3 regions of the Corynebacterium guangdongense genome follow, and region 2 is predicted to be linked to each of the others. Evidence: riboswitches for the same ligand, from Rfam matches in the RefSeq annotation. Region 2 holds a riboswitch; each other region holds the start of a gene.
The links. Region 2 has a riboswitch for thiamine pyrophosphate ahead of thiC (phosphomethylpyrimidine synthase ThiC). Riboswitches for the same ligand answer to the same signal wherever they lie in the genome.
Positions count from the first base shown of each region.

Region 1: another riboswitch for thiamine pyrophosphate. It lies ahead of CGUA_RS06575 (bifunctional hydroxymethylpyrimidine kinase/phosphomethylpyrimidine kinase); the one in region 2 lies ahead of thiC (phosphomethylpyrimidine synthase ThiC).
Region 3: another riboswitch for thiamine pyrophosphate. It lies ahead of CGUA_RS03175 (3-oxoacyl-ACP reductase); the one in region 2 lies ahead of thiC (phosphomethylpyrimidine synthase ThiC).

Region 1 covers NZ_CP047654.1:1,386,225-1,394,094, reverse strand. Annotated here, with positions in the region: gene CGUA_RS06590 (NAD(P)/FAD-dependent oxidoreductase) at 1-215, opposite strand, end outside; gene CGUA_RS06585 (SAM-dependent methyltransferase) at 354-1,634, opposite strand; gene CGUA_RS06580 (NAD(P)/FAD-dependent oxidoreductase) at 1,770-3,146, shown strand; TPP riboswitch at 3,228-3,337, shown strand; gene CGUA_RS06575 (bifunctional hydroxymethylpyrimidine kinase/phosphomethylpyrimidine kinase) at 3,326-4,915, shown strand; gene CGUA_RS06570 (class I SAM-dependent methyltransferase) at 4,928-5,536, opposite strand; gene CGUA_RS06565 (magnesium and cobalt transport protein CorA) at 5,639-6,694, shown strand; gene CGUA_RS06560 (PaaI family thioesterase) at 6,708-7,142, opposite strand; gene gnd (NADP-dependent phosphogluconate dehydrogenase) at 7,273-7,870, shown strand, end outside.
Region 2 covers NZ_CP047654.1:1,702,454-1,710,323, forward strand. Annotated here, with positions in the region: gene lepB (signal peptidase I) at 1-84, opposite strand, end outside; gene CGUA_RS08100 (GntP family permease) at 177-1,556, opposite strand; gene rplS (50S ribosomal protein L19) at 1,817-2,167, opposite strand; gene CGUA_RS08110 (SDR family oxidoreductase) at 2,371-3,900, opposite strand; TPP riboswitch at 4,071-4,183, shown strand; gene thiC (phosphomethylpyrimidine synthase ThiC) at 4,181-5,962, shown strand; gene CGUA_RS08120 (thiamine phosphate synthase) at 5,966-6,613, shown strand; gene thiO (glycine oxidase ThiO) at 6,610-7,710, shown strand; gene thiS (sulfur carrier protein ThiS) at 7,719-7,870, shown strand, end outside.
Region 3 covers NZ_CP047654.1:649,741-657,610, reverse strand. Annotated here, with positions in the region: gene CGUA_RS03195 (pyruvate carboxylase) at 1-1,054, opposite strand, end outside; gene CGUA_RS03190 (bifunctional 2-methylcitrate synthase/citrate synthase) at 1,213-2,370, opposite strand; gene prpB (methylisocitrate lyase) at 2,418-3,341, opposite strand; gene prpD (2-methylcitrate dehydratase PrpD) at 3,344-4,870, opposite strand; TPP riboswitch at 5,094-5,186, shown strand; gene CGUA_RS03175 (3-oxoacyl-ACP reductase) at 5,211-5,981, shown strand; gene CGUA_RS03170 (short-chain fatty acyl-CoA regulator family protein) at 6,092-7,399, shown strand; gene CGUA_RS03165 (fasciclin domain-containing protein) at 7,580-7,870, opposite strand, start outside.

The sequences.
Region 1 (7,870 bases), 320 kb from region 2:
GCGACCTCCGCGGTCCCCAGGTCCTGGGACGCGATGTCCGACTTGTCGCCAACCCACAGATCCTTGCTCAGCGCGGGACGGTACACCGGGCCGTAGACCGACTCTGTGTAGATGGCGATGTCAGCCTCCGGGTCCCTCTCCCTGATCGCACGCGCCGCCTTGTCGGCCGCGACTCCCCCGCCGACGATGACGTAGGGCTGATCCGTTGGGGCCATGGTGAACTCCTTCTGCTACCGACCGGGCGGAAATGTGTCCTGCATCTCAGCGTATGCCCATTGTCCGGGGTTCACCGTCGCATCTCCTCACAGAAGACTGTGAGGACTCCTGCCCCGTTTTCCGTTCAGCGGTCCGCGCTAACGCCTGCCGCCACGGTTGCGGTGAACCAGTCCCAGCACCACGCCGTCGATCATGTCCAGCCTCAGCAGCGCCTCACGGAGGGCGAACTGATAGGTCATGAGACGACGGAGCACCACGTCGAAACCCTCTGCGGCCGCCTCGCGGGAGCGGCTGGCGAACTGCTCACGCTGGGCGGCCACGCTGAGCTCGTGGTGCCGCCCTAGGTGCGCCTGGCTCACGATACGCAGATTCGTCCGGCGGTCGACGAGACGGTGGAGTTCCTCCTCGGTGGACATTTCCAGGCCCGGCCAGATGTAGGCGCGCAGGGCCTGGACCGCGTCCCTGGCGGCCCTTGAGAATGTCTCGGTGGCGACCGTCGTCTGCAGGGCGGCCCGACCTCCGGTGGCCAGCATGCGGTCGATCGCCCGGATATACTCGTCGCGCTGGGTGCCGGCCATCGTCTCCAGCGCCTCCGCGCTGACGATGGAGTCGTAGCGGCCGCGCCACAGGCGAAGGTCGTCGACGAACTCGAGGTGCACCGCGTCAGCAATCCCCGAGAGAACGAGCCTTTCGCCCATCGCCTCGTACATCGGACGATCGGAGGTGACGGCGTCGACGGTCGCCCTGGCGGAGACGGCGGCCATTTCCACCTGGCCGCCCGAGGCCGGAAAAACGAGAACATGGGAGCTTTCCCGTACATGCGCCTGGGCCAGCAGCCGTTCCGCGGCCCGCGCCTGACCGTCGGCCAGGTCCGCGCGCTCCACCGAAACGGGTTCCCCCACGGTGGTCACGTCGACAAAATGGTGCGCGGGCTCCTGCCCCCTGCCTGCCCCCGGAACATGACTGGGAACTGAATGTCGGACGGTCGTGGCCACCCCCGATGCGTAGGTGGCGTTGAAGGCGCTCGTGCCATCCCCGGAGAACAACCGGACCAGTGCCGGCGGCAACTGCCCGAGGGCGCGCAGCGTCGGCACCGTGGGGGTTTTCGGCCGGTAGCCGTGCGCGATGAGTTTCGCGAGCACCTCCACGAGGGTGTTGTCGTCACGGGTGCGCCACTCGCCGGCCATGTAGGATTCCGCGAATCCGGTCCATCCCGATTCTGCGATTCGAAGAAACAGCGCCTCGTGCTCGACGCGGACGTCGGCGTCCCCCGACAACGTGATTTCCAATGTGCGACAGACGCGGGCAAAATTAGCTTCAGCTTTCCGGGCACGAACGGGCATCCACACTCCCGTCGGCACGGAAGCGACGCCCGGCCACTCCTCGGCGTTGATCGTGACGAGGTGTTCCAGCGTCATCTTCTGTCCCCTATCGCGTATTACCATTAAAAGAGTATGCTCGTTCTGTATAAGGACGATCGAGCACACCCGCATCTCGTCTCAGGCACACTGAACTACAGCACGTGACAATCCAGTATAAGGAGCAAGGGATCCATGACTGAGCAGGCTTACCGGCCCGAAGGAAATCGGAAGCACCTCGTAATCGTCGGCGGTGGCTTCGCCGGGGTCTACGCCGCCAAGAAGCTCGCGGACGCCGACATCGACATCACGCTCATCGACCGCAACAATTACTTCCTGTTCCAGCCCCTCCTTTACCAGGTTGCCACCGGTCTGCTCTCCTCCTCGGAGGTCGCCGCCCCGCTGCGCCAGATTTTCCGCAAGCAGGACAATATCCGCATCGTCCAGGGCACCGTCACCGACATCGACACCACCGCCAAGGTGGTCACGGCCAACCTCGATGATCTCGAGCACAGCTACGAGTACGACTACCTCCTGCTCGGCGCCGGTTCCGACCAGGGGTACTTCGGCAACGACCACTTCGCCGAGTTCGCGCCGGGGCTGAAGACCGTCGACGTGGCCCTCGAGATCCGCGCGGCCTTCGTGCACGCCTTCGAGGAGGCGGAACTCACCGAGGATCCCGCTGAGCGCGAACGTCTGCTCACCTTCGTGATCGTCGGCGCGGGCCCCACCGGCGTCGAGCTGGCCGGCCAGTTCAGCGAGATGGCCCGCCGTTCGATGCAGGACCAGTACACGCGTCTGAACCCGTCCGACGCGAAGATCATCCTGCTCGACGGCGCCCCGCAGGTGCTGCCGCCCTTCGGCAAGCGTCTGGGCCGCTACTCGCAGCGCACCCTGGAGCGCGCCGGCGTCGATGTGCGCCTGAGCGCCCTGGTGACCAACGTCGACGACAACTCCGTCACCTACAAGGACAAGAACGGCCAGGAGCACACCATCACCGCCTACACCAAGGTGTGGTCGGCGGGCGTCCAGGCCAACCCGCTGGGCAAGATGGTCGCCGACCAGCTTGGCGCCGAGTCCGACCGTGCCGGCCGCGTCAAGGTCAACGGCGACCTCACCGTCGGCGAGGACAAGACCGTCTTCATCACCGGCGACATGATGGGCAACGGCACCCCGGGCCTGGCCCAGGGCGGCATCCAGTCCGGAGAGTACGCGGCCGAGCGCATCATGGCCTACCTCGAGGCCGGCGACTCGGAGACCTTCCCGGCAGCCGAGAAGGACTTCTCCTACTTCGACAAGGGATCGATGGCCATCATCAACCGCGGCAACGCGGTCATCAAGATGGACAAGGTCGAGTTCACCGGCCTGATCGGCTGGCTGGGCTGGCTCGTCGTCCACGCCGGCTTCCTCTACGGGTTCCGCAACCGTCTCGTCGCCGTGATCAACTGGGTCCAGAACGTCGTCTCCCGTGACCGTCCGGGTTTCAACATCACCAAGCAGCAGCGCATCGCCCGCCGCAACATCAGCCGTCAGAACAAGCTGGAGGCCGAGGCCCGCGCCACCACCGTTTAGGCGCCCGTCGTCGCGCGCTTCCCCGGGGGTACCACCCGGTGGAGGCGCGCCTCGCTTTTTCCTTCTTTGTTATCGTCGGTGCCACGGACATTGGGGTGCCCGGGGAGACATCGACGTCTCCCCGGGCTGAGAACACACCCATTGAACCTGCTCTAGTTCGTACTAGCGAAGGGATTGTCATGAGTGACACACCTGCTTTTTCCCCGTCAGCCACCACCACCGCCGTCGAGACCCGGGGGCGGGCCATTCCCCGGGTGTTGTCCATCGCCGGGACGGATCCGACGGGCGGCGCGGGCGTCCAGGCCGACATGAAGGCCATCGAGGCCGCCGGCGGGTACGGCATGACCGTGGTGACGGCGCTGGTCGCGCAGAACACCCTCGGCGTGCGTGGCATCCACACCCCGCCGGAGCAGTTCCTGCGCCAGCAGCTGGACTCGGTCTCCGAGGACGTCACCGTCGACGCCGTGAAGATCGGCATGCTCGGCGGCGTCGGCGCCATCGAGACCGTTCGCGGGTGGCTGGCGGACACCCGCCCACCGGTCGTCGTCCTGGATCCGGTGATGGTCTCCACCAGCGGGCACCGGCTCCTGGAGGCAGACGCCGAGGCCGAGATCCGCGATTTCTGTCGCGACGTCGACCTGATCACCCCCAACCTCAAGGAGCTGGGCGTGCTCACCGGCCGGCCGGAGGCGGCCACCTTCGAGGAGGCCGTCGGGCAGGCGCTGCCCTTCGCCCGGGAGGTCGACGCGACCGTCATCGTCAAGGGCGGTCACCTCCGGGGCCCGCTCGCCGACAACGCCGTCGTCACGCCGGGCGGCGAGGTGCACCGGGTCCACGTTCCGCGCGTCGACACGCCGCACACCCATGGCACCGGCTGCTCGCTGTCCTCCGCGTTGGCGACCCGCCTCGGCCGGGGGGAGGACACCGCGACGGCGCTGGAGTGGTCGAGCCGCTGGCTGCACGAGGCCATCGTCGCCGCCGGTTCCCTCCATGTCGGACTCGGCAACGGTCCCGTCCATCACGCACGGCGGGCACGCAGGCTCGCCGACGCCGCCAGCACCGTCCCGTGGCCGGAAATGACCGCCGACTACGTCTCCGCTCTCGCCCCGCCCATCCCGCGCCTCCGGCCCGCCGGCCCGCACACCGAGGCGCTGTGGAACGACACCGGCGATCTCTGGGCCGAGATCATGGGCCTGCCCTTCATCACGGGCCTGGCCGACGGTTCCTTGCGGGAGGAGGACTTCGCGTTCTACCTGGCGCAGGATGCCGAGTACCTTCACCACTATTCCCGGGCGCTGAGCCAGCTGGCGACCACGGCACCGGATCTGCCGGGCCAGATCGCCTGGAACCGGGCCTCCTTGGGCTGCTCGGTGTCCGAGAAAGCGTTGCACGACACCTGGCTGTCCGAGCGTGGCATCACCGAGACCCCGCTCTCCCGCGTCACCGCCGCCTACACGGACTTCCTCGTGGCCACCGCACACGTGGAACCTTATGCCGTCGGCGTGGCGGCCGTGCTCCCCTGCGCCTGGCTGTACGCGGAGATCGGCCTGGCCATCGCCGAACACAACGGGCCCGGGCACCCGTACCGGGCGTGGCTGGCGATGTACGGCGGGGAAGAGTTCCTGGCGGAGGCACGATCCTTCATCCGCCTCGCGGAAGAGGCGCTGGCCGGGGCCAGCGACGAGGAACGCGCCCGGGCGCGCCGGGCGTATCTCACCGCCTGCGCGCACGAGCGCGAATTCTTCGACCAGGCCGACCTCGCCTGGTAGCCGTCCGGGCGGCTAAGCCAGGAGGTGGCCGCCCGCTCCCGGTTTGGTGAACAGCGCGACCAGGAAGGTCGAGGACTCGTCGAAGGGGGCCAGATCCCAGCCGCCGAAACGGTAGTCCAGCGTGAAGCCGATCTTCTGCGCCGTGGCCAGAAAGTCCGTGAACTCCCAGCCGCGGCCGGCTCCGAAGCCGGTGACGAAGCGGCCCGAGGTGCGCATGGAGTCGTAGATGTTCTGCAGCGCGAACTCGCGGCCCTCCTTGGCCAGGAAACCCATGACGTTGCCGGCGGAGACGACGACGTCGAACTCGTCCTCGGCGATCGGATCCGAGGACAGGTCGCCGACGTACCAGGTGCCGTCGGGGTGGTCAGTTTCCGCGTGGCGGATGAGAACGGGGTCGACGTCGGTGCCGACGACGGTGTGGCCCTGCCTGATCAGGTAGCCACCCAGTCGGCCGGTGCCGCAGCCTGCGTCGAGGATGCGGGAGTGCCGCTCCGCGAGCGCGTCGACGAAGCGTGCCTCGCCGTGAATGTCCTGGCCCTGGGACTCCAGAATCTTCCATTTGCGGGCGTAGTTTTCCGAATGTGCCGGATTGGCGGAGGTGACTTCTTTCCAAGTGGGCATGGACCCAGGATATAGGTAGTCCCTCCCGACTGGGGCTAGGATGAGTCACCGGTCCCCCGCCGGGTGACGAGTCAAGTGTGCAGCCCGCGTAAAGGAGCGACCATGCCGGATGCGAAGAAGTCTGCCGCCACAGGTCTGCAGCGCGGTGACCGTCTTCGGGTCCCCGTCGAGCGTTCCATCGAGCACTGCCGGGTCTTCGCCGACGGCGACATGCTGGCCGGCGACTACACCGTCCGGCACGCCATCCAGGTCGCCAAGGAACGCGGCGGGTACGTGTGGCTCGGGCTCCGGGAGCCGCAGAAGGCGCACATGGAGAACATCGCGGAGGCTTTCGGCATCCACGAGCTGATCGTCGACGACGCCGTCACCGCGCACCAGCGCCCCAAGGTCGAGCGCTACGACGACCAGCTGTTCATCGTCATCCGCTCGGTCACCTTCACCGACGACGAGCAGGTCGACGACACGCACGAGGTGATCCAGACGCTCGGTGAGGTGCAGATGCTGCTGGGGCCCAATTTCATCATCACCGTCCGCCACAGCGCCCCGCTGCCGGGGGCGCATGAGCTGGACCGCCACCGGCAGCTGGCGTCGACAAGCCCGGCCGCCCTGGCCTACCTCCTGGCCGACCGGCTCGTCGCCCATTACGTCCGCATCAGCCTGCTGCTCGAGGACGAGGTGGACGAGCTGGAGACGACGGTGTTCACCCCGGGCACCAACTTCAACATCGACAAGATCTACCTGTACAAGCGTGAGGTCCTGGAGATGCGCCACGCCACCGATCCGCTGGCCCCGGCCCTGCAGGCTCTCATCCGGGACCACAAGGACATCATCCCGAAGCAGATCCGCTCCTACTTCCGTGACGTTTTGGACGCCGAACTCCAGGTCAAGGACCGGATCGGGGGGTTCGACGCGCGCCTGAGCTCGCTCATCGACGCCTCCGTCGCCAAGGTGACGATGCAGCAGAACAAGGACATGCGCACGATCTCGGCCGTGGTCGGTCTGGCGGCGGTGCCGACGCTGATCGCCGGCATCTACGGCATGAATTTCCGAAACATGCCGGAACTGGAGTGGGAGTACGGATACTACGGCGCGCTGGCCGTCATGGTCGTGATCATGGCGGCGCTGGTGTGGTGGTTCCGCCGCAACCACTGGCTCTGACGGCGGCGGTCGCCTAGCCCACCGGCATGGTGCGCAGAGTCGTGCGCGCGACCAGCCGGCCCTCATTGGTCATGTCGACCACCCAGATCTGGGTGCGTCGGCCGGTCTGGAGGGCACGGGCCTCGGCCTCGATGAGTCCGGAGCGCACGGAAGAGATCAGATCGGTGTTGTTGTTGACGCCGACGACCGGTCCGCCGGTGGCCACCATGGCCGCGACCGACGCCGTGGACTCGCCGATGGCGCAGTAGACTCCCCCGTTGACCAGGCCGACCGGCTGCAGCAGGTGGGGGCCCACCCGCAGCGCGCTGCGTACCCTGCCGTGGCTGATGTGGGTGTAGCGCATTCCCAGCGTCTTGTCGAGCCCCTGGATGGATTCGTTGAGGGAGAGCAGCTCTTCCTGGGTCAGGGGGCGCTGCGCTGCGGTGGCGAGATAGTCCTGAAGATTCATGGTTCACCAGGGTACGGCAGAGGCCAGCGTTGCCGACCCTCTCCAAACGGGGGTAATCTGGATGTGATTGGTGTTATCTATTTGCCTTTTGTTGGTGACACGATCCCCATATGTGACTACCATGGTGACCATGACCACTGAACAGAACCTCGCACAGATCGGCGTCGTCGGACTGGCCGTCATGGGCTCCAACCTCGCCCGCAACTTCGCTTCCCGCGGCCACAAGGTCGCCGTCTACAACCGCTCCTTCGGCAAGACCGAAAAGTTCATGGAGGACTTCGGCGAGACCGGCGACTTCGTCTCCGGTGAGACCATCGAGGAGTTCGTCGCCTCCCTGGAGAAGCCGCGCCGCGCCATCATCATGGTCCAGGCAGGCAAAGCCACCGACGCCGTCATCGAGCAGCTGTCCGAGGCCATGGACGAAGGCGACATCATCATCGACGGCGGCAACGCCCTGTTCACCGACACCATTCGCCGCGAGAAGGAGATCGCCTCCCGCAACCAGCACTTCGTCGGCGCCGGCATCTCCGGCGGCGAGGAGGGCGCGCTCAACGGCCCCTCCATCATGCCGGGCGGCCCGAAGGAGTCCTGGGAGGCCCTGGGCCCGCTCTTCGAGTCGATCGCGGCCCGTGCCGAGGACGGCACCCCGTGCGTGACGCACGTCGGCCCGGACGGCGCCGGCCACTTCGTCAAGATGGTCCACAACGGCATCGAGTACGCCGACATGC
Region 2 (7,870 bases):
GGCGAGAAAAACGACGATCGTCTCCAGCCAGGCGGGCATGACGCCGGTCTTCTCGGTGGCCGCTTCTCCGTGTTCGTGTGTCATGGAGATGCAGCCTAGTCGGCCCCCGGGCGTAACCGGGGCAGCCCCTCAGGAAACCGGGTCCGGCGGACGCTGCCCCGGGCGTCGTCGGCGCGTCAGAAGATGAGGAAGAGCGCGGCCGCCAGAACGAAGGCCATGAGCGATTCGAAAGTCTGCTGCACCGTCCACGTGCGCAGCGTGGTTTTGACGTCCATGCCAAAGAGCCGGCCGACCAGCCAGAAGCCGGAGTCGTTGACGTGGGAGGCGATGACGGAGCCGGCGGCGCAGGCGATGGTGATGGCGACGATCTGCATGTCGGAGTAGCCGCCGGCGAGCACGGCCGGGGCCATGAGGCCGGCGGCGGTGGTCAGCGCGACAGTGGCGGAGCCCTGGGCGACGCGCAGGATGGCGGCAACCAGGTAGACGGCGAGGATGACCGGAATGCCGATGCCGTTGAGGACGTCGGCCAGCGCGTCACCGATTCCGGAGGAGCGCAGGACCCCGCCGTACATGCCGCCGGCGCCGGTGATGAAGACGACCGAGGCGATCGGGCCGAGCGCGGAGTCGAGGAGCTTCTCCAGGGCGGTGCCGGTGGTGCCGCGACGGGTTCCCAGGACGGGGATGGCGACCAGGACGGAGATCAGCAGAGCGACGCCGGACTTGCCAAGCATGGTGAAGGCCTCCGCCCACATTTCCTCCCCGGTGACCAGGCCCGCTTTGGTGGCGAAGTCGACGCCGGTGTTGAGGAAGATGAGCAGCATCGGCAGCAGGAGCATGGCGATGACCGTGCCGACCTTCGGCGGATTCTTGATCTCCTCGGTTTCCCGGCCGAAGATCGCACCGGCGACGGTGGTGAAGGGATACCTCCTGGCGACGAACTTGCCCCAGAGGTAGCCGGTCACGTAGAAGGTCGGCAGGGCGATGAGAATGCCGGCGATGATGAGCAGGCCCAGGTTGGTGCCGAAGAAGGTGGAGGCGGCGACCGGCCCCGGGTGCGGCGGAACGAAGACGTGCATGACGGAGAAGGCGACCGCGGTGGGCAGGGCGTAGAGCAGGATGGGGCCGTGGAGACGCCGGGCCACGGCGAAGATGATCGGCAGCATGACGACCAGGCCCGCGTCGAAGAACATCGGGAAGCCCAGGAAGAGCGCGGCGACGCCGAGGGCCAGGGGCGCTCTCTTCTCGCCGAAACGCCTGATCATGGTGTCGGCCAGCACCTGGGCGCCGCCGGAGTGCTCGATGAGTTTGCCCAGCATGGCGCCGAGACCGACCAGAATGCCCACGTCACCCAGGGTGGCGCGGAAGCCCTGCATGGAGACGTCGTACACGGCCCCCAGGGGGATGCCGGTGGCGATCGCGGTCAGGATGGATACCAGTACCAGCGTGATGAAGGCATGAAGCTTGAACTTGATGATGAGGATGAGAATCAGCGCGATTCCCGCCGCGGCGATGCCGAGGAGGGGGCCCGCGCCGAGCGTCTGCTCCCAGGTTTCCATGAGGTCCATGTGCTCTCCAGTGGCTCGGGTCCCGCCGGCGCCGCCCCTCGGGGGATGCGGGACGACACAGGACGGGGCCGGATGTGGTTATTACCACCTCAACGTAACACCAGCCCCATCCCCCGGAGAGCTTTTCGGCGAAAACCGACCCGTAGAAACCGGGCCGGGCCGGAAACGGTGAAACCCGCCGTCGACAGGCATGACACCTGGCGACGGCGGGTGACCGCTCACCCGGGGACCGGTGGCCCCCGGGGCGAGAACTAGCGGCGCTCCTTGATGCGGGCTGCCTTGCCGCGCAGCTCGCGCATGTAGTACAGCTTGGCGCGACGAACGTCGCCACGACGGACGACGTCGATCTTGGCCAGGTTCGGGGAGTGAACCGGGAAGGTGCGCTCGACGCCGATACCGAAGGAGACCTTACGGACGGTGAAGGTCTCGCGGATGCCGGAGCCCTGACGACGGACGACGAAGCCCTTGAAGAGCTGGGTACGCTCGGTGGCGCCCTCGATGACCTTGACGTGAACGTCGAGGGTGTCACCCGGACGGAAATCCGGGATGTCGTCGCGGACCTGCGACTGATCGATCTTCTCGATGAGTTTGTTCTGGCTCATGATGATTCCTTTGTGCATTCGGGACAGAGGACCCTGGCGGCATTTCCGTGGCTCACGCCTGGCGCTCAACCGGTTCGTATCCGTGTACTGTGATGCATCCTGACCAGAGCGAATCTGGGCAGTCAACCGCGCAATTCTCCCACACTCTCCCGGACGGGGCCAAATCCCCCGTCAGGGATGATCGAACAACCACCGGTCCGGGGTCACGACCTGCGCGCCTCCCGTCGCGCCCGCGCCGCCCGGAGGATGTTGTCGCGCATCACGGGGAAGATGAGCGCGTGAAACGGCAGCAGCGCGATCCAGTAGGCCCGCCCCAGCAGTCCGTTGGGGACGTCGACCGCCGTCTGCGTGTACCGGGACGTACCCGTTTCCTCGCCCTCGACGACGTCGAAGACTAGCCAGGCGGTGCCGCCGACGTTCATCTCGGCGCGGAGGATCAGGCGGTTCGGCGGCTCGATCGCCTCGACCCGCCACCAGTCGAGCCGGTCCCCGACCGCCAGCCGGCGCGCGTCCCGCCGCCCGCCCAGCCCGGGACCGCCCAGGAGCTTGTCGATGACTCCGCGCACCGTCCACAGCAGCGGGACGGAATACCAGCCGCTGTCCCCGCCGATGCCCTCCACCACCGCGAACACGTCCTCCACGGGGGCGTCGATCTCCCCGGAGCGCTCGTCGGTGAACACCGTCCGGCCCGCCCATTCCGGGTCCGTCGGCAACGACTGCTCCGGGATCACCGAGCCGCCCCACGCGCCCCGCCAGTTGGTGGGGATGACGTCGTCGCGCTGCCGGTCCAGCGCGCGGCGCACGGCCGTCGGATAGTCGGCCAGCCCGCCGGGCGGGTCGGGGATGATCTCGGCGACCCGGTGGTCGGCGGTGACCGCGTCCTCCGCCATCGACTGCGCCAGGGGGATGGCCAGTTTCACGGGAACCGGCGTGACCAGGCCGATCCACAGCCCCGAGGCCGCATTGGCGAAGCGGGGCAGGCGCAGGCCGACGATGCGCCGCTCGAGTCCCAGCTCCCTCCCGTACAGGGTGAGCAGCTCCTTGAACTGGTAGACGTGTCCGCCCCCGATGTCCACGGCGTCGTTGACCGGCGACGGCAGATCCGCGGCGGCCACCAGGTAGTAGAGCACGTCCCGGACACTGATCGGTTCGATGTCGTTGTCGATCCAGTTCGGGGCCGTCATGACGGGCAGCCGGTCGGTCAGGTGCCGGATGATCTCGAAGGACGCCGAGCCCGACCCGATGATCACCCCGGCACGAAACACCAGCGTCGGGACCTCCCCGGCCAGCAGACGCCGCGCCACCCGCTCCCGGGAGCGCATGTGCTTGCTCAGCTCCGCCGGCTCGCGGTCCGGGTGCAGCCCGGAGAGGTAGACCAGCTGCCCCACCCCGGCCGCCGCCGCGGCGGTGGCGACGTTGTCGGCCACGAACGCCTCGGTGCGCTCGAAATCGACGACGCCGGCCCCCATCGAGTGGACGAGGTAGTAGGCCACGTCGACGTCGGCCATGAGCGCGGCCAGGTCCTCCGGTCGGGTCAGGTCCGCCTCCACCGCCTCCACGCTGTCGAACCAGTCGAACCGGCGCATCGATTCCAGTCGACGAGACGTGGCACGCACCGTGAACCCGGCGTTGAGCAGCTCCGGAATGAGCCGGCCGCCGACGTATCCGGTGGCGCCGGTGACCAGGACCCGCCGGGCGGGATGATGGGCGCGGTATCCGGTGGTGGAATTCATCACACCAGGCTACGCCCGCGGACGGGCTGGCGCGAGGAGCCCGGAGGAGCGGCCCGGGGCCAGCGCCGCGCTCACCCGAATAGGGTCACGCCCCCGCTCATCCGTCCCCCGCTGTGCCATAGTGGTGCCACGTCGTCCGCCAGACACTGCGGCGACGTCCAAGTGAATACCTGAACCCCCACGGGCGCCCGAGGCACGGGCTGAGATCGCGTTGACGCCGAACGCGAGCACCGTTTGAACCTGTCCGGTTAGCACCGGCGAAGGAAGAGAGGAACGGTCCATGACCGTCACGTCCGCACGCACGCACGTTGAGACAGAGATCCACCCGAAGCACTCCTACGCACCGATCAAGCAGGACGGCCTCGAGGTCCCGGAGACCCGCATCGAGCTCGACGACTCCCCCACCGGCCCCAACGAGCCCTTCCACGTCTACCGCACCCGCGGCCCCGAGTGCGACGAGACCGTCGGACTGCCACGCCTGCGCAGTGAGTGGATCGCCGACCGCGGCGACGTCGAGGAGTACGTCGGCCGCGAACGCGACCTGGCCGACGACGGCCGCTCCGCCTCCCGCCGCGGCGCCGCCAGCGAGGAGTGGCAGGGCGAGGCCCAGGAGCCGTTGCGCGCCCGCGAAGGAAAGACCGTCACCCAGATGCACTACGCCCGCCGGGGCGTCATCACCCGCGAGATGGAGTACGTCGCCCTGCGCGAGCACGTCTCCCCGGAATTCGTCCGCGGCGAGGTCGCCCGCGGCCGCGCCATCATCCCCGCGAACGTCAACCACCCCGAGTCCGAGCCGATGATCATCGGCCGCAAGTTCCTCACCAAGATCAACGCAAACATCGGCAACTCCGCAGTCACCTCCTCGATCCGCGAAGAGGTCGCCAAGCTGCGCTGGGCCACCCGCTGGGGCGCCGACACCGTCATGGATCTCTCCACCGGAGACGACATCCACACCACCCGCGAGTGGATCATCCGCAACTCCGCCGTCCCGATCGGCACTGTCCCGATCTACCAGGCGCTGGAGAAGGTGGGCGGCGTCGCCCAGGATCTGACCTGGGAGATCTTCCGCGACACCGTCATCGAGCAGGCCGAGCAGGGCGTCGGCTACATGACCGTCCACGCCGGCGTGCGCCTCCCGTTCATCCCGCTGACCACCGAGCGGGTCACGGGCATCGTCTCCCGCGGCGGCTCCATCATGGCCGGCTGGTGCCTCGCCCACCACAAAGAGTCCTTCCTCTACGAGAACTTCGACGAGCTGTGCGAGATCTTCGCCCGCTACGACGTCGCCTTCTCCCTCGGCGACGGGCTGCGCCCGGGCTCGCTTGCCGACGCCAACGACGCCGCCCAGTTCGCCGAGCTCAAGACCATCGGCGAGCTGACCCGCCGCGCCTGGGAGTACGACGTCCAGGTCATGGTCGAGGGTCCCGGCCACGTCCCGCTGGACAAGATCCAGGTCAACAACGAGCTCGAGCGCGACTGGTGCGGCGACGCCCCGTTCTACACCCTCGGCCCGCTGGTCACCGACATCGCGCCAGGTTACGACCACATCACCTCCGCCATCGGCGCGGCCACCATCGCCATGGGCGGCACCGCGATGCTGTGCTACGTCACGCCGAAGGAGCACCTCGGCCTGCCCAACCGCGACGACGTCAAGACCGGCGTCATCACCTACAAGCTGGCCGCGCACGCGGCGGACGTGGCCAAGGGGCACCCGGGCGCGCGCGACTGGGACGACGCGATGAGCAAGGCGCGCTTCGAGTTCCGCTGGAACGACCAGTTCGCCCTGTCCCTGGACCCGGACACCGCCCGCGAGTACCACGACGAGACCCTGCCCGCCGAGCCAGCGAAGACCGCCCACTTCTGCTCCATGTGCGGACCAAAGTTCTGTTCCATGCGCATCTCCCAGGACATCCGCGACGAGTTCGGCGCCCGGCTCGGCATGCCGGGAATCGGTGCGCCGCTGGATCCGGACGTGGCCGCCGCCGCCGAGAGCGGGATGGCCGCCAAAGCCGCCGAGTTCCGCGAGCAGGGCTCCCGAATCTACCGGGACCAGGAGGCCTGACCCGTGCAAGAACTCGATCTCCGCTGCTACCTCGTCACCGGCTCCCCGCCGGAGCGCGTCGTCGTCGACGTCGCCGCCGCCGCCGCCCGCGGCGGTGCCGGTGTGGTGCAGGTGCGCAGCAAACCCATCAGCGCGCGAGCTCTCACCGCGCTGACCCAGGCCGTGGCCCGGGCCGTGGCCGTGGCCAACCCCACCACCAGGGTGCTCGTCGACGACCGCGCCGACGTGGCGGCGCTGCTCATGCGGCGCGGGGAGAACGTCCACGGCGTGCACGTCGGCCAGGACGATCTCGACGTGCGCGACGTACGCCGACTCCTGGGACCCGAGGCGATCATCGGGTTGACCACCGGGACCATGGAACTGGTCCGGGCCGTCGAACCGGTCAGCGACGTGATCGACTACGTCGGCTGCGGCCCCTTCCGGGCGACGCCCACGAAGGAGTCCGGCCGCGCGCCCCTCGGGCTGGCCGCCTATCCGGAGCTGGTGGCCGCCTGCCCGGTGCCGATGGTGGCCATCGGCGACGTCACCGTCGACGACGCCGCCGATCTGGCCGCGACCGGCGTCGCCGGCGCCGCCATCGTCCGCGGGCTGATGAACGCCGCGGATCCGGAGGGGTACGCCCGCCGGGTGGTCACGGAGTTCACGCGATGAGGGTCACCGTCATCGGCGCCGGCGTCATCGGCCTGGCCACCGCCTTCGAGCTCATGGAACGAGGCGACCAGGTCCGCCTCCTCGACCCGGATCCGGCCGGCGGGTCGAGCCACCACGCCGGCGGCATGCTCGCGCCCTCCGCGGAAGTCCAGTACCGACAGGAGCCGCTCTTTCCGCTCATGGTCGACTCGGCCCGCGCCTACCCCGCGCTGCTTCAACGCCTGGCCGCCCGCACGGATCTGCCCACCGGCTACCGCACCGAGGGCACTCTCGTCGTTGCCCACGACCGCGCCGACGCGGAGCACCTCGCCGAGCTCATGGCCTACCAGCACGTCCAGGGCATGGCGGTCGAGCGGCTCAGCGTGCGCGAGGCCCGGGGGATGGAGCCTGCGCTGGCCCCGCGCCTGGCCGGGGCGGTCTCGATTCCAGGCGACCACCAGGTCAATCCCCGTCTGCTGTGCGCCGCACTGCTCGACGCGCTGAGCTCCGGCGGCGCCGAGATCGTCCGGGACGCCGTGACGCGCATCGAGGGGGCCCGGGTCATCGGCGCCCGGGGCTCCTACGACGCCGACCAGGTGGTCCTGGCCGCCGGCCTCGGCGCCGCGCGGATCGACGGCTGGTACCGGGGTGAGAACCCGCTCCGGCTGCGCCCGGTCTACGGCGACATCCTGCGCCTCGGCGTTCCGGAGTACCTGCGCCCGCTTGTGGGCCGGGTCATCCGCGGCTTCGTCGAGGACCGCCCCGTCTACCTCATCCCCCGCAGCGACGGCACGATCGCGCTGGGCGCCACCTCGCGGGAGGACGACCGCCCGCAGCCGCGCCTGGGCGGCGCCTACGACCTCATCCGCGACGCGGTGGCGCTCGTGCCGGGCGTCGAGGAGACCACGCTGCTCGAAATCACCGCCGGCGCGCGGCCCGGGACCCCGGATGACCTGCCCTACCTGGGCCGGGTCAGTGAGGGACTCGTGGTCTCGACCGGCTACTTCCGCCACGGCATCCTGCTGGCGGCCCTCGGCGCGCGCGACGGCGCCCGCCTCGTCCACGGCGAGGACCCGGGCACCGACCTCTCCGCCGCCGCCCCACTCCGACACCAGTAAAGGAAGACATGCGCTACATCTACAACGGCCAGCCCCGCGACGCGGAGGCCGGCCCCACCGTCGCCGAACTCGTCGACGCCGAGGTCGGCTCCCGCTCCGGCGTGGCCGTCGCCATCGACGGCGAGGTCGTCCCCGCCAGCACCTGGGAGTCCACCGTCGT
Region 3 (7,870 bases), 1.1 Mb from region 2:
CGGTGGTGATGCGGGTCTGCAGCGCCGCGCCGGTGATGGTGATGGATTCCTGGCTGAGGCCGAGCTGCTCGAGGGTGGCGCCGGCAGCCAGGTGCATCTGGGCCTTGACCAGGTCGACGCCGGTGATCTCCTCGGTGACGGTGTGCTCGACCTGGATGCGCGGGTTCATCTCGATGAAGTAGTGGTTGCCGCGTTCGTCGACGAGGAATTCGACGGTGCCGGCCGCGCGGTAGTTGATGTGCTCGGCGAACTTCACGGCGTCGGCGCAGATCCGGTCGCGCAGGTCGGAGTCGATGTGCTGGGCGGGGGCGATCTCCACGACCTTCTGGTGACGACGCTGCAGGGAGCAGTCGCGCTCGTAGAGGTGGATGATGTTGCCCTCGTCGTCACCGAGGATCTGGACCTCGATGTGCTGCGGGTTGATGACGGCGGTCTCGAGGTAGACGTGGGCGTCGCCGAAGGCGGCCTCGGCCTCGCGGGAGGCCTCCTCGGCCAGGGCGCGCAGGTCCTCGGGCTTCTCCACGAAGCGCATGCCGCGTCCGCCGCCGCCGGCGACGGCCTTGACGAAGATCGGGAACTGGAAGTCCTGTGCGTAGCTGACGAGCTCGTCGATGTCGGTGGACGGCTTGGAGTCGTCGAGGATGGGCAGGCCGGCCTCCTGGGCGGCGGTGACCGCGGCGGACTTGTCGCCGGTCAGGTCCAGGGTCTCGGCGGTGGGGCCGATGAAGGTGAGGCCGTTGTCGGCGCAGGCGCGGGCGAAGGCGGCGCTCTCGGACATGAAGCCGTAGCCCGGGTAGATGGCGTCGGCGCCGGTTTCCTTGGCGGCCCGGATGACCTCATCGATGTTGAGGTACGCCTTGACCGGCGCGCCCTCCTCGCCGATGCGGACGGCCTCGTCGGCGAACGGGCGGTGGAAGGAGTTGCGGTCCTCCCTCGGGTAGACCGCGACGGTCTTGGCGCCGATCTCGTACGCGGCGCGGAACGCGCGCACGGCGATCTCGCCGCGGTTGGCGACGAGCACCTTGTTGAAGGACGGCAGTGTGGAGGTGGTCACGCGATTATCCCCTTCCCGAGAAATATAAAATGTGAATCAGGTAACGAAGATAGCCTAACGTATCATCATTCGACATATCTCCACCAGTGAGAGCAGTCCCATTCTACTGACCCGGCAGTCGGGCACAGCGGAATGGGACTGCTGATGTGAAAACTAACCTAGCGGCCGAGGTGGCGCTCTTCGGGGCCGTTGTAGGCGGAGAGCGGGCGGATCAGGGAGTTGTTCTCGTACTGCTCCAGGATGTGGGCGGACCAGCCGGTGATGCGCGACATCACGAACAGCGGCGTGAAGAAGGGGATGTCGAAGCCCATGATGTAGTACGCCGGGCCGGCCGGGAAGTCCAGGTTCGGCCGGATTTTGATCGAGGTGTTCTCGTACATGGTCTCGGCCATGATGTCGTACATCTCGACCCACTTGCGGCTCTCCTCGCCGTCGTGCTCCTGGGCCAGCTTCCGGAACGCCGCCTCCATGGTCGGGACGCGCGAGTCGCCCTTCTTGTAGACCCGGTGGCCGAAGCCCATGACGAGCTCCTTGTTGGCCAGCTTGTCCTTGCACCACTGCTCGGCGGTGGCCGGGTCGCCGATCTCGATCATGTTGTGCATGACCGCCTCGTTGGCGCCGCCGTGCAGCGGCCCCTTGAGGGCGCCGATCGCACCGGCGATGGCCGACCACGGGTCGGACATGGTGGAGGTGATGACGCGGGCGGTGAAGGTCGAGGCGTTGAAGGAGTGCTCGGCGTAGAGAATCATGGACTTCTCGAAGCACTCCACGTCGCCCGGCTTGTTCAGCGGGGAATCCGGGCCGTCGCCGAAGACCATCCACAGGAAGTTTTCGGTGAAGCCGAGGTCCTTGCGGGGCTCGATGTAACCCTCGCCGCGGCGGCGGCGGATGTCCAGGGCCACGATGGTCGGCAGCTTGGACAGCAGCTGGCGTCCGACCCAGCGGATGTGGTTGGCGCTGCGGGTGAAGTGGTCGGCGTCGTAGCTGCCGAGGAAGGCGACGGCGCTGCGCAGCACGTCCATCGGGTGGCAGTCGGTGGGCATCGACATGACCATGTCGATCGTCTTCTGGTCCAGGGAGCGGCCGTTCCAGCACTCGCGCTTGAAGTCGGCGAGCTCCTCCTCGTCGGGCAGTTCGCCGCGCAGCAGCAGGTAGGCGACCTCCTCAAAGGTGCAGTTCTCGGCGAGCTCCTGGACCGGGTAGCCGCGGTAGAGCAGGGAGTTGGTCTCCGGATTGACCTTGGAGATGGCCGTGTAGTCGGCGTAGACGCCTGCCAGGCCCTTACGGATGTCCGGCTGGGTTTCGGTGGTGGTCATGATGCTTCTCCTTCGATGGACGTGCGATGGACGTGCTGTGAGGCGGGTCAGAAGGTGGTCGAGTAGCTGTCGCGGGAGTAGGTGAAGACGGACTGGTCGAAGGCGTTGTACTCCTCGTACTTGACCAGTTCGTAGAGGCGGGAGCGGTGCTGCATGCGGTCGAGCCAGCCGGCCTGGGTGCCGGTCTCGCCGATCTCGCGCAGCGCCTCCTCCACGGCGCCCATGGCGATGCGCAGGGTGGTGACCGGGTAGATGACGGCGTTGTAGCCGATCTCCTCCAGGGTGCCGGCCGGAAGCAGCTCGGTTTTGCCGAACTCGGTCATGTTGGCCAGCAGCGGAGTGTCGACGGCGTCGCGGAATTTCTTGAAGTCGTCGACGGTGTAGAGCGCCTCGGTGAAGATGAGGTCGGCGCCGGCGGCGGCGTAGGCCTTGGCCCGCTCGATGGCGGCGTCGACGGATTCGATGCCGGCGGCGTCGGTGCGCGCGCAGATGACGAAGCTGTCGTCGCGACGCTCGTTGGCGGCCGCGGAGATGCGCCGGACCATGACGTCGGTGGGCACGACCTCCTTGCCGTCCAGGTGGCCGCAGCGCTTCGGGTTGACCTGGTCCTCGAAGTGGCAGCCGGCCAGGCCGGCGTCCTCGAATTCGGAGACGGTGCGGGCGGCGGACATCGGTTCGCCGAAGCCGGTGTCGGCGTCGATGAGCACGGGCAGGTCGGTGGCCCGGGCGATCTGGCGCCCGCGCCCGGCGACCTCGGTGAGCGTGGTCAGCCCGATGTCGGGCAGGCCCAGGTCGTTGGCGAGCACGGCGCCGGAGACGTAGACGCCCTCGAAAAGTCCGAGGTCCTCGATGAGGCGGGCGGTCAGGGGGTTGAAGGCTCCCGGCAGCTTGGTGATGGCCGGGGCGTTGAGCGAGTCACGCAGAGCTTGCCGACGCTGCGTGGGCGTCGTGGACGGTGCGTACAGGGACATCTTTAGAGCAGTCCTTCCGGGGTCTGCGGCGCCCTGGCGAGGACCTCGGCGGCGAGGACGATGTTGAGCTCGTTCAGGTCGGTGAGGTTCTCCAGGTTCTCGACGGCGGCGAGGAAGCGATCCTGCTCCTGCGGGGAGACGACGCCCTCGGCGAGTTCACGGAACTTCTGGATGTACTGGGCGCGGGCGAAGGGGCGGGCGCCGAGCGGGTGGGCGTCGGCAAGCGCGAGCTCGTCGACGATCTCGGTGCCGTCGTTGAGGGTGATGACGGCGCGGGCGCCGAAGGCCTTCTCGACCGGGTCGGTGGACAGGTAGCGGCGGGTCCACTCCGGGTCCTCAAGGGTGGAGATCTTGTGCCACAGCTCGACGGTCTCCGGGCGGTTGGCGCGCTCCGGGGCGTAGGAGTGCTCGTGGTGCCACTTCCCGTCCTCGAGGGCGACCGCGAAAATGTACATGATGGAGTGGTCCAGGGTCTCGCGGGAGGAGTTCGGGTCCATCTTCTGCGGGTCGTTCGCGCCGGTGCCGATGACGTAGTGGGTGTGGTGCGAGGTGTGCAGCACGATGGAGGCAATGTCCGCGGCGGACACGCCCTTCTCGGCGAGCGTCGACTTCATGCGGCGGGCCAGGTCAATCAGGGCCTGGGCCTGGTACTCGGCGGAGTGCTCCTTGGTGAAGGTGTCGAGAATGCCGCGCTTCTCCTCGCCCTCGGCCGGCAGCGGGATGGTGTACTCGTGGTTCGGGCCGCCCAGCAGCCAGGCGATGACGCCGTCCTCGCCCTCCCAGATCGGGGCCGGGGCGCCCTCGCCGCGCATGGTGCGGTCGATCGCCTCGATGGCCATCTTGCCGGCGAAGGCCGGGGCGAAGGCCTTCCACGAGGAGATCTCGCCCTTGCGGGACTGCCGCGTGGCGGTGGTGGTGTGCAGGGCCTGGCCGATCGCCTGGTAGATGGTGTCGACGTCGAGACCGAGCAGGGTGCCGATGCCGGCGGCCGCCGAGGGGCCGAGGTGGGCGACGTGGTCGATCTTGTGCTTGTGCAGGCTCATGCCGCGCACCAGGTCGACCTGGATCTCGTAGCCGGTGGCCAGGCCGCGGATGAGGTCGCGGCCGGTCTTGCCGGCGGTCTGGGCGGCGGCCAGGATCGGCGGGATGTTGTCGCCCGGGTGGGAGTACTCCTCCGCCAGGAAGGTGTCGTGGAAATCGAGTTCGCGCACGGCGGTGCCGTTGGCCCAGGCGGCCCACTCCGCGGAGTAGGTGCCCTCCAGGCCGAAGACGGTCGCTCCTCGACTTCCCGCGGTCGCGTCAGCGACCGCGTGGGCCTGCGCCTGTCGACGCGCGACCGTCACCGGGCGGCGGGTCACCGAGGCGGCGGAGACCGCGGCGTTGTCGATGATGCGGTTGATGATCATCTCGGTGGTCTCCTCCGGAACCTCCACCGGATCCGCGGCGACGCGGGCGATCTTGTAGGCCAGGTGCTCTTCGTAGGGGAAGTCCTCGGCCGAGCGGCGGGTGCGGACGACGTGATCGATCATGGGGTTTCCTCCAGCGGGTGAAACGGATTCTGATGTGCTGCCCATCAACCTAGGGCAAGTTTCGTGTCCCAGGTCACGGCGAATGGGGCGGATTTCCGCTGAACTTTTCCCGTGAATCTGCAACATTCGTGGAACGGCCAGCTCATCGCCCATTAGGCGGACGTTCCCCCGCCGCCCACACCCGGCGCGGGGGGACGCGGACGTACGCGCTGTTAGTCTCGATCCCAGTGACACGGGGTGCCGGACACGGCTGAGAACACACCCGTCGAACCTGATCCAGTCAACGCTGGCGTAGGGAATGTCCGTTGTCTTCCTTGCGCCTTTTCCACGCAAGGAACACATGAACCAGCACAGCATTTCCGACCAGGTCGTCCTCGTCACCGGGGGCGCGCGCGGCCTGGGCCGACGCATCTCCCAGGCTTTCCTCCGCGAGGGGGCGCGCGTGGCCGTCAACTACCTCGCCAGCCGGGCCGCCGCCGGGGAACTGGTCGCCGCCCATGCGGGCCGGGCGGTGGCCCTGCAGGGCGACGTCCGCTCCCGGGCGGACATGGAGCGCGTCGTCGCCGACGCGGCGGAGGCCTTCGGCGCACCGGTGACCACGGTCGTCAACAACGCGCTGGTGAACTTCTCCTTTGACGGCGACGCCCGCCCCGCCGCCGGGGAGATCACCTACCGGCGCTTCGCGGAGCAGTTCGAGGGTTCCGTCGGGGGCGCGCTCAACACCGTCCAGGCGGCGCTGGGCGACTTCGAGCGGGCCGGGTACGGCCGCGTCGTCAACATCGGCACCAACCTCTTCCAGAACCCGGTCGTCCCCTACCACGACTACACCGCCGCCAAGGCGGCGCTACTGTCGCTGACCCGCAGCCTGGCCAAAGACCTCGGCCCGCGCGGAGTCACCGTCAACATGGTCAGCGGCGGCCTGCTGCGTACCACCGACGCCAGCGCCGCCACCCCGCAGGCCGTGCTCGACGCCATCGCCACGGGCACCCCGCTGGGTTCGGCGACCACGCCGGAGGAGCTTGCCGACGCCGTCCTGTTCTTCGCCTCCCCCTGGTCTCGCTCCGTCGCCGGCCAGAACCTCGTCGTCGGCGGCGGACTGGTGATGGACTAGCCACCCCCAAGCTGGTGGCGTGGACCACTGTGCAGTGACTAAGTTAAGGCAGACAACACCAGCGCCTGAAGAAATCGCTGGCACCACCGGGTTTTGGAGGTTGAACACTCGTGACCAAACACTTCGCCGGGGCACGGATCCATACGCTGCGCCGCACGGCGGGGCTGACGCAGGTGGAGATGGCCAAGCGTCTCGGCATCTCCACCAGCTACCTCAACCAGCTGGAGAACGACCAGCGACCGTTGACGGTCACGGTCCTGATGAGCCTCTCGCAGGCGTTCGACACCCCGGCGGGCTTCTTCTCCACCGACCAGGACGCGCGTGCCATCGCCCAGCTCAAGGAGGTCTTTCCCGGCACGCCCGAGGATCAGCTGGCCGACCTGGTCGCGCGCTACCCGGAACTGGTGCCGCGGATGGTCAAGGACCAGTCACCGACCACCAGCCCCTTCGAGGAGGTCCGCGACTTCTACTACGCGACCAACAACTACTTCCACAAGCTCGACACCACCGGCGAGGAGCTCTCCCTGGCGCTCGGGCCGATGCGCCTGCGCGTGCCGCGCCTGGTCGCGCGCCTGGAGTCCGACGCCGGCGTCACCGTCGATTTCCGCGGCCAGATCGACGGCCCTCGCCGCCACTACCTGCCCGCTGAACGACGGCTGGTGCTGCGCACGGGACTGTCCGACGCCCAGCTCGCCTTCGAGCTGTCCATGCAGTACGCCCTGCTCGTCCACGGCGAGGAAATTGAGATGATGGCCGCTCCCCTGTCGACCAAGCAGGCCCGCGAGATCGCCCGGCGCGGGCTGGCCCAGTCCTTCGCCGCCGCGGTGACCATGCCCTACACCGAGTTCCTCGAGCACGCCGAGGCCACCCGCTACGACATCGACCTACTGGCCAGTCGTTTCAGCACCAGTTTCGAGTCGACCGCCCACCGCATGTCGACGCTTCAGCGTCCCGGCGCGCGTGGCATCCCCTTCTTCTTCGTCCGCACGGATCGTGCGGGCAACATTTCCAAGCGCGCCTCGGCGACGGCCTTCCACTTCGCCCGCACCGGCGGCTCCTGCCCGCTGTGGGTCATTCATCGCGCCTTCGAGACGCCGAACAGGGTGACCCGTCAGATCGCGACGATGCCGGACGGGCGCACCTACCTCTGGGTCGCCCGCCAGATCGCCGGGGCGAACAAGGGTTTCAGCAAGACCCGCAAGGAGTTCGCCGTCGGCGTCGGCTGCGACCTGGAGCAGGCGCACCGCCTCGTCTACTCCGACGGCTTGGATCTGACGGCCGGGACCGGCACCCCGATCGGGCCCGGCTGCATCACCTGCCCCCGCGAACACTGCCCGCAGCGCGCCTTCCCCTTCGAGGGCGGCATCGTCACCGTCGACGTCAACATCGGTGACGAGGAGCCGTACCGGACGAAGTGACGCGCAGACGTCCCCTTCCCCGCCCCTGAACCGGGACTTCGGGCGCCGACGCACGCTGGTGAAACTCTCCGGGTGTCAGATAGCCCGGAAACGACGGAAGGGCGTGGCCCCGACCTCGCGTCGGAGCCACGCCCTTCCGTCGTCCCTCCCGGTTCAGAGAAGCGCGCGGGCACCGGCCGCTTAAAGGGTCGGCATGAGGACACCGTCGATGACGTGGATGACGCCGTTCGAGGCCTCGATGTCGGTGTCGATCACGTTGACGGTGTTGCCGGCCTCGTCCGTCAGCGAGACATTCTCGCCATCGACGTTGACGGTCAGGCTGCCGCCCTGGACGGTGTCGACGGTCTGGCCGTCAAGTTCCACGACGTCGGCGGCGAAAACCTCGTCCGGGATGACGTGGTAGGTGAGAATCTCGGTCAGATCGCCGGAGGGGTCGGCGAGGAGGGTGTCCAGGGTGCCCTCCGGCAGCGC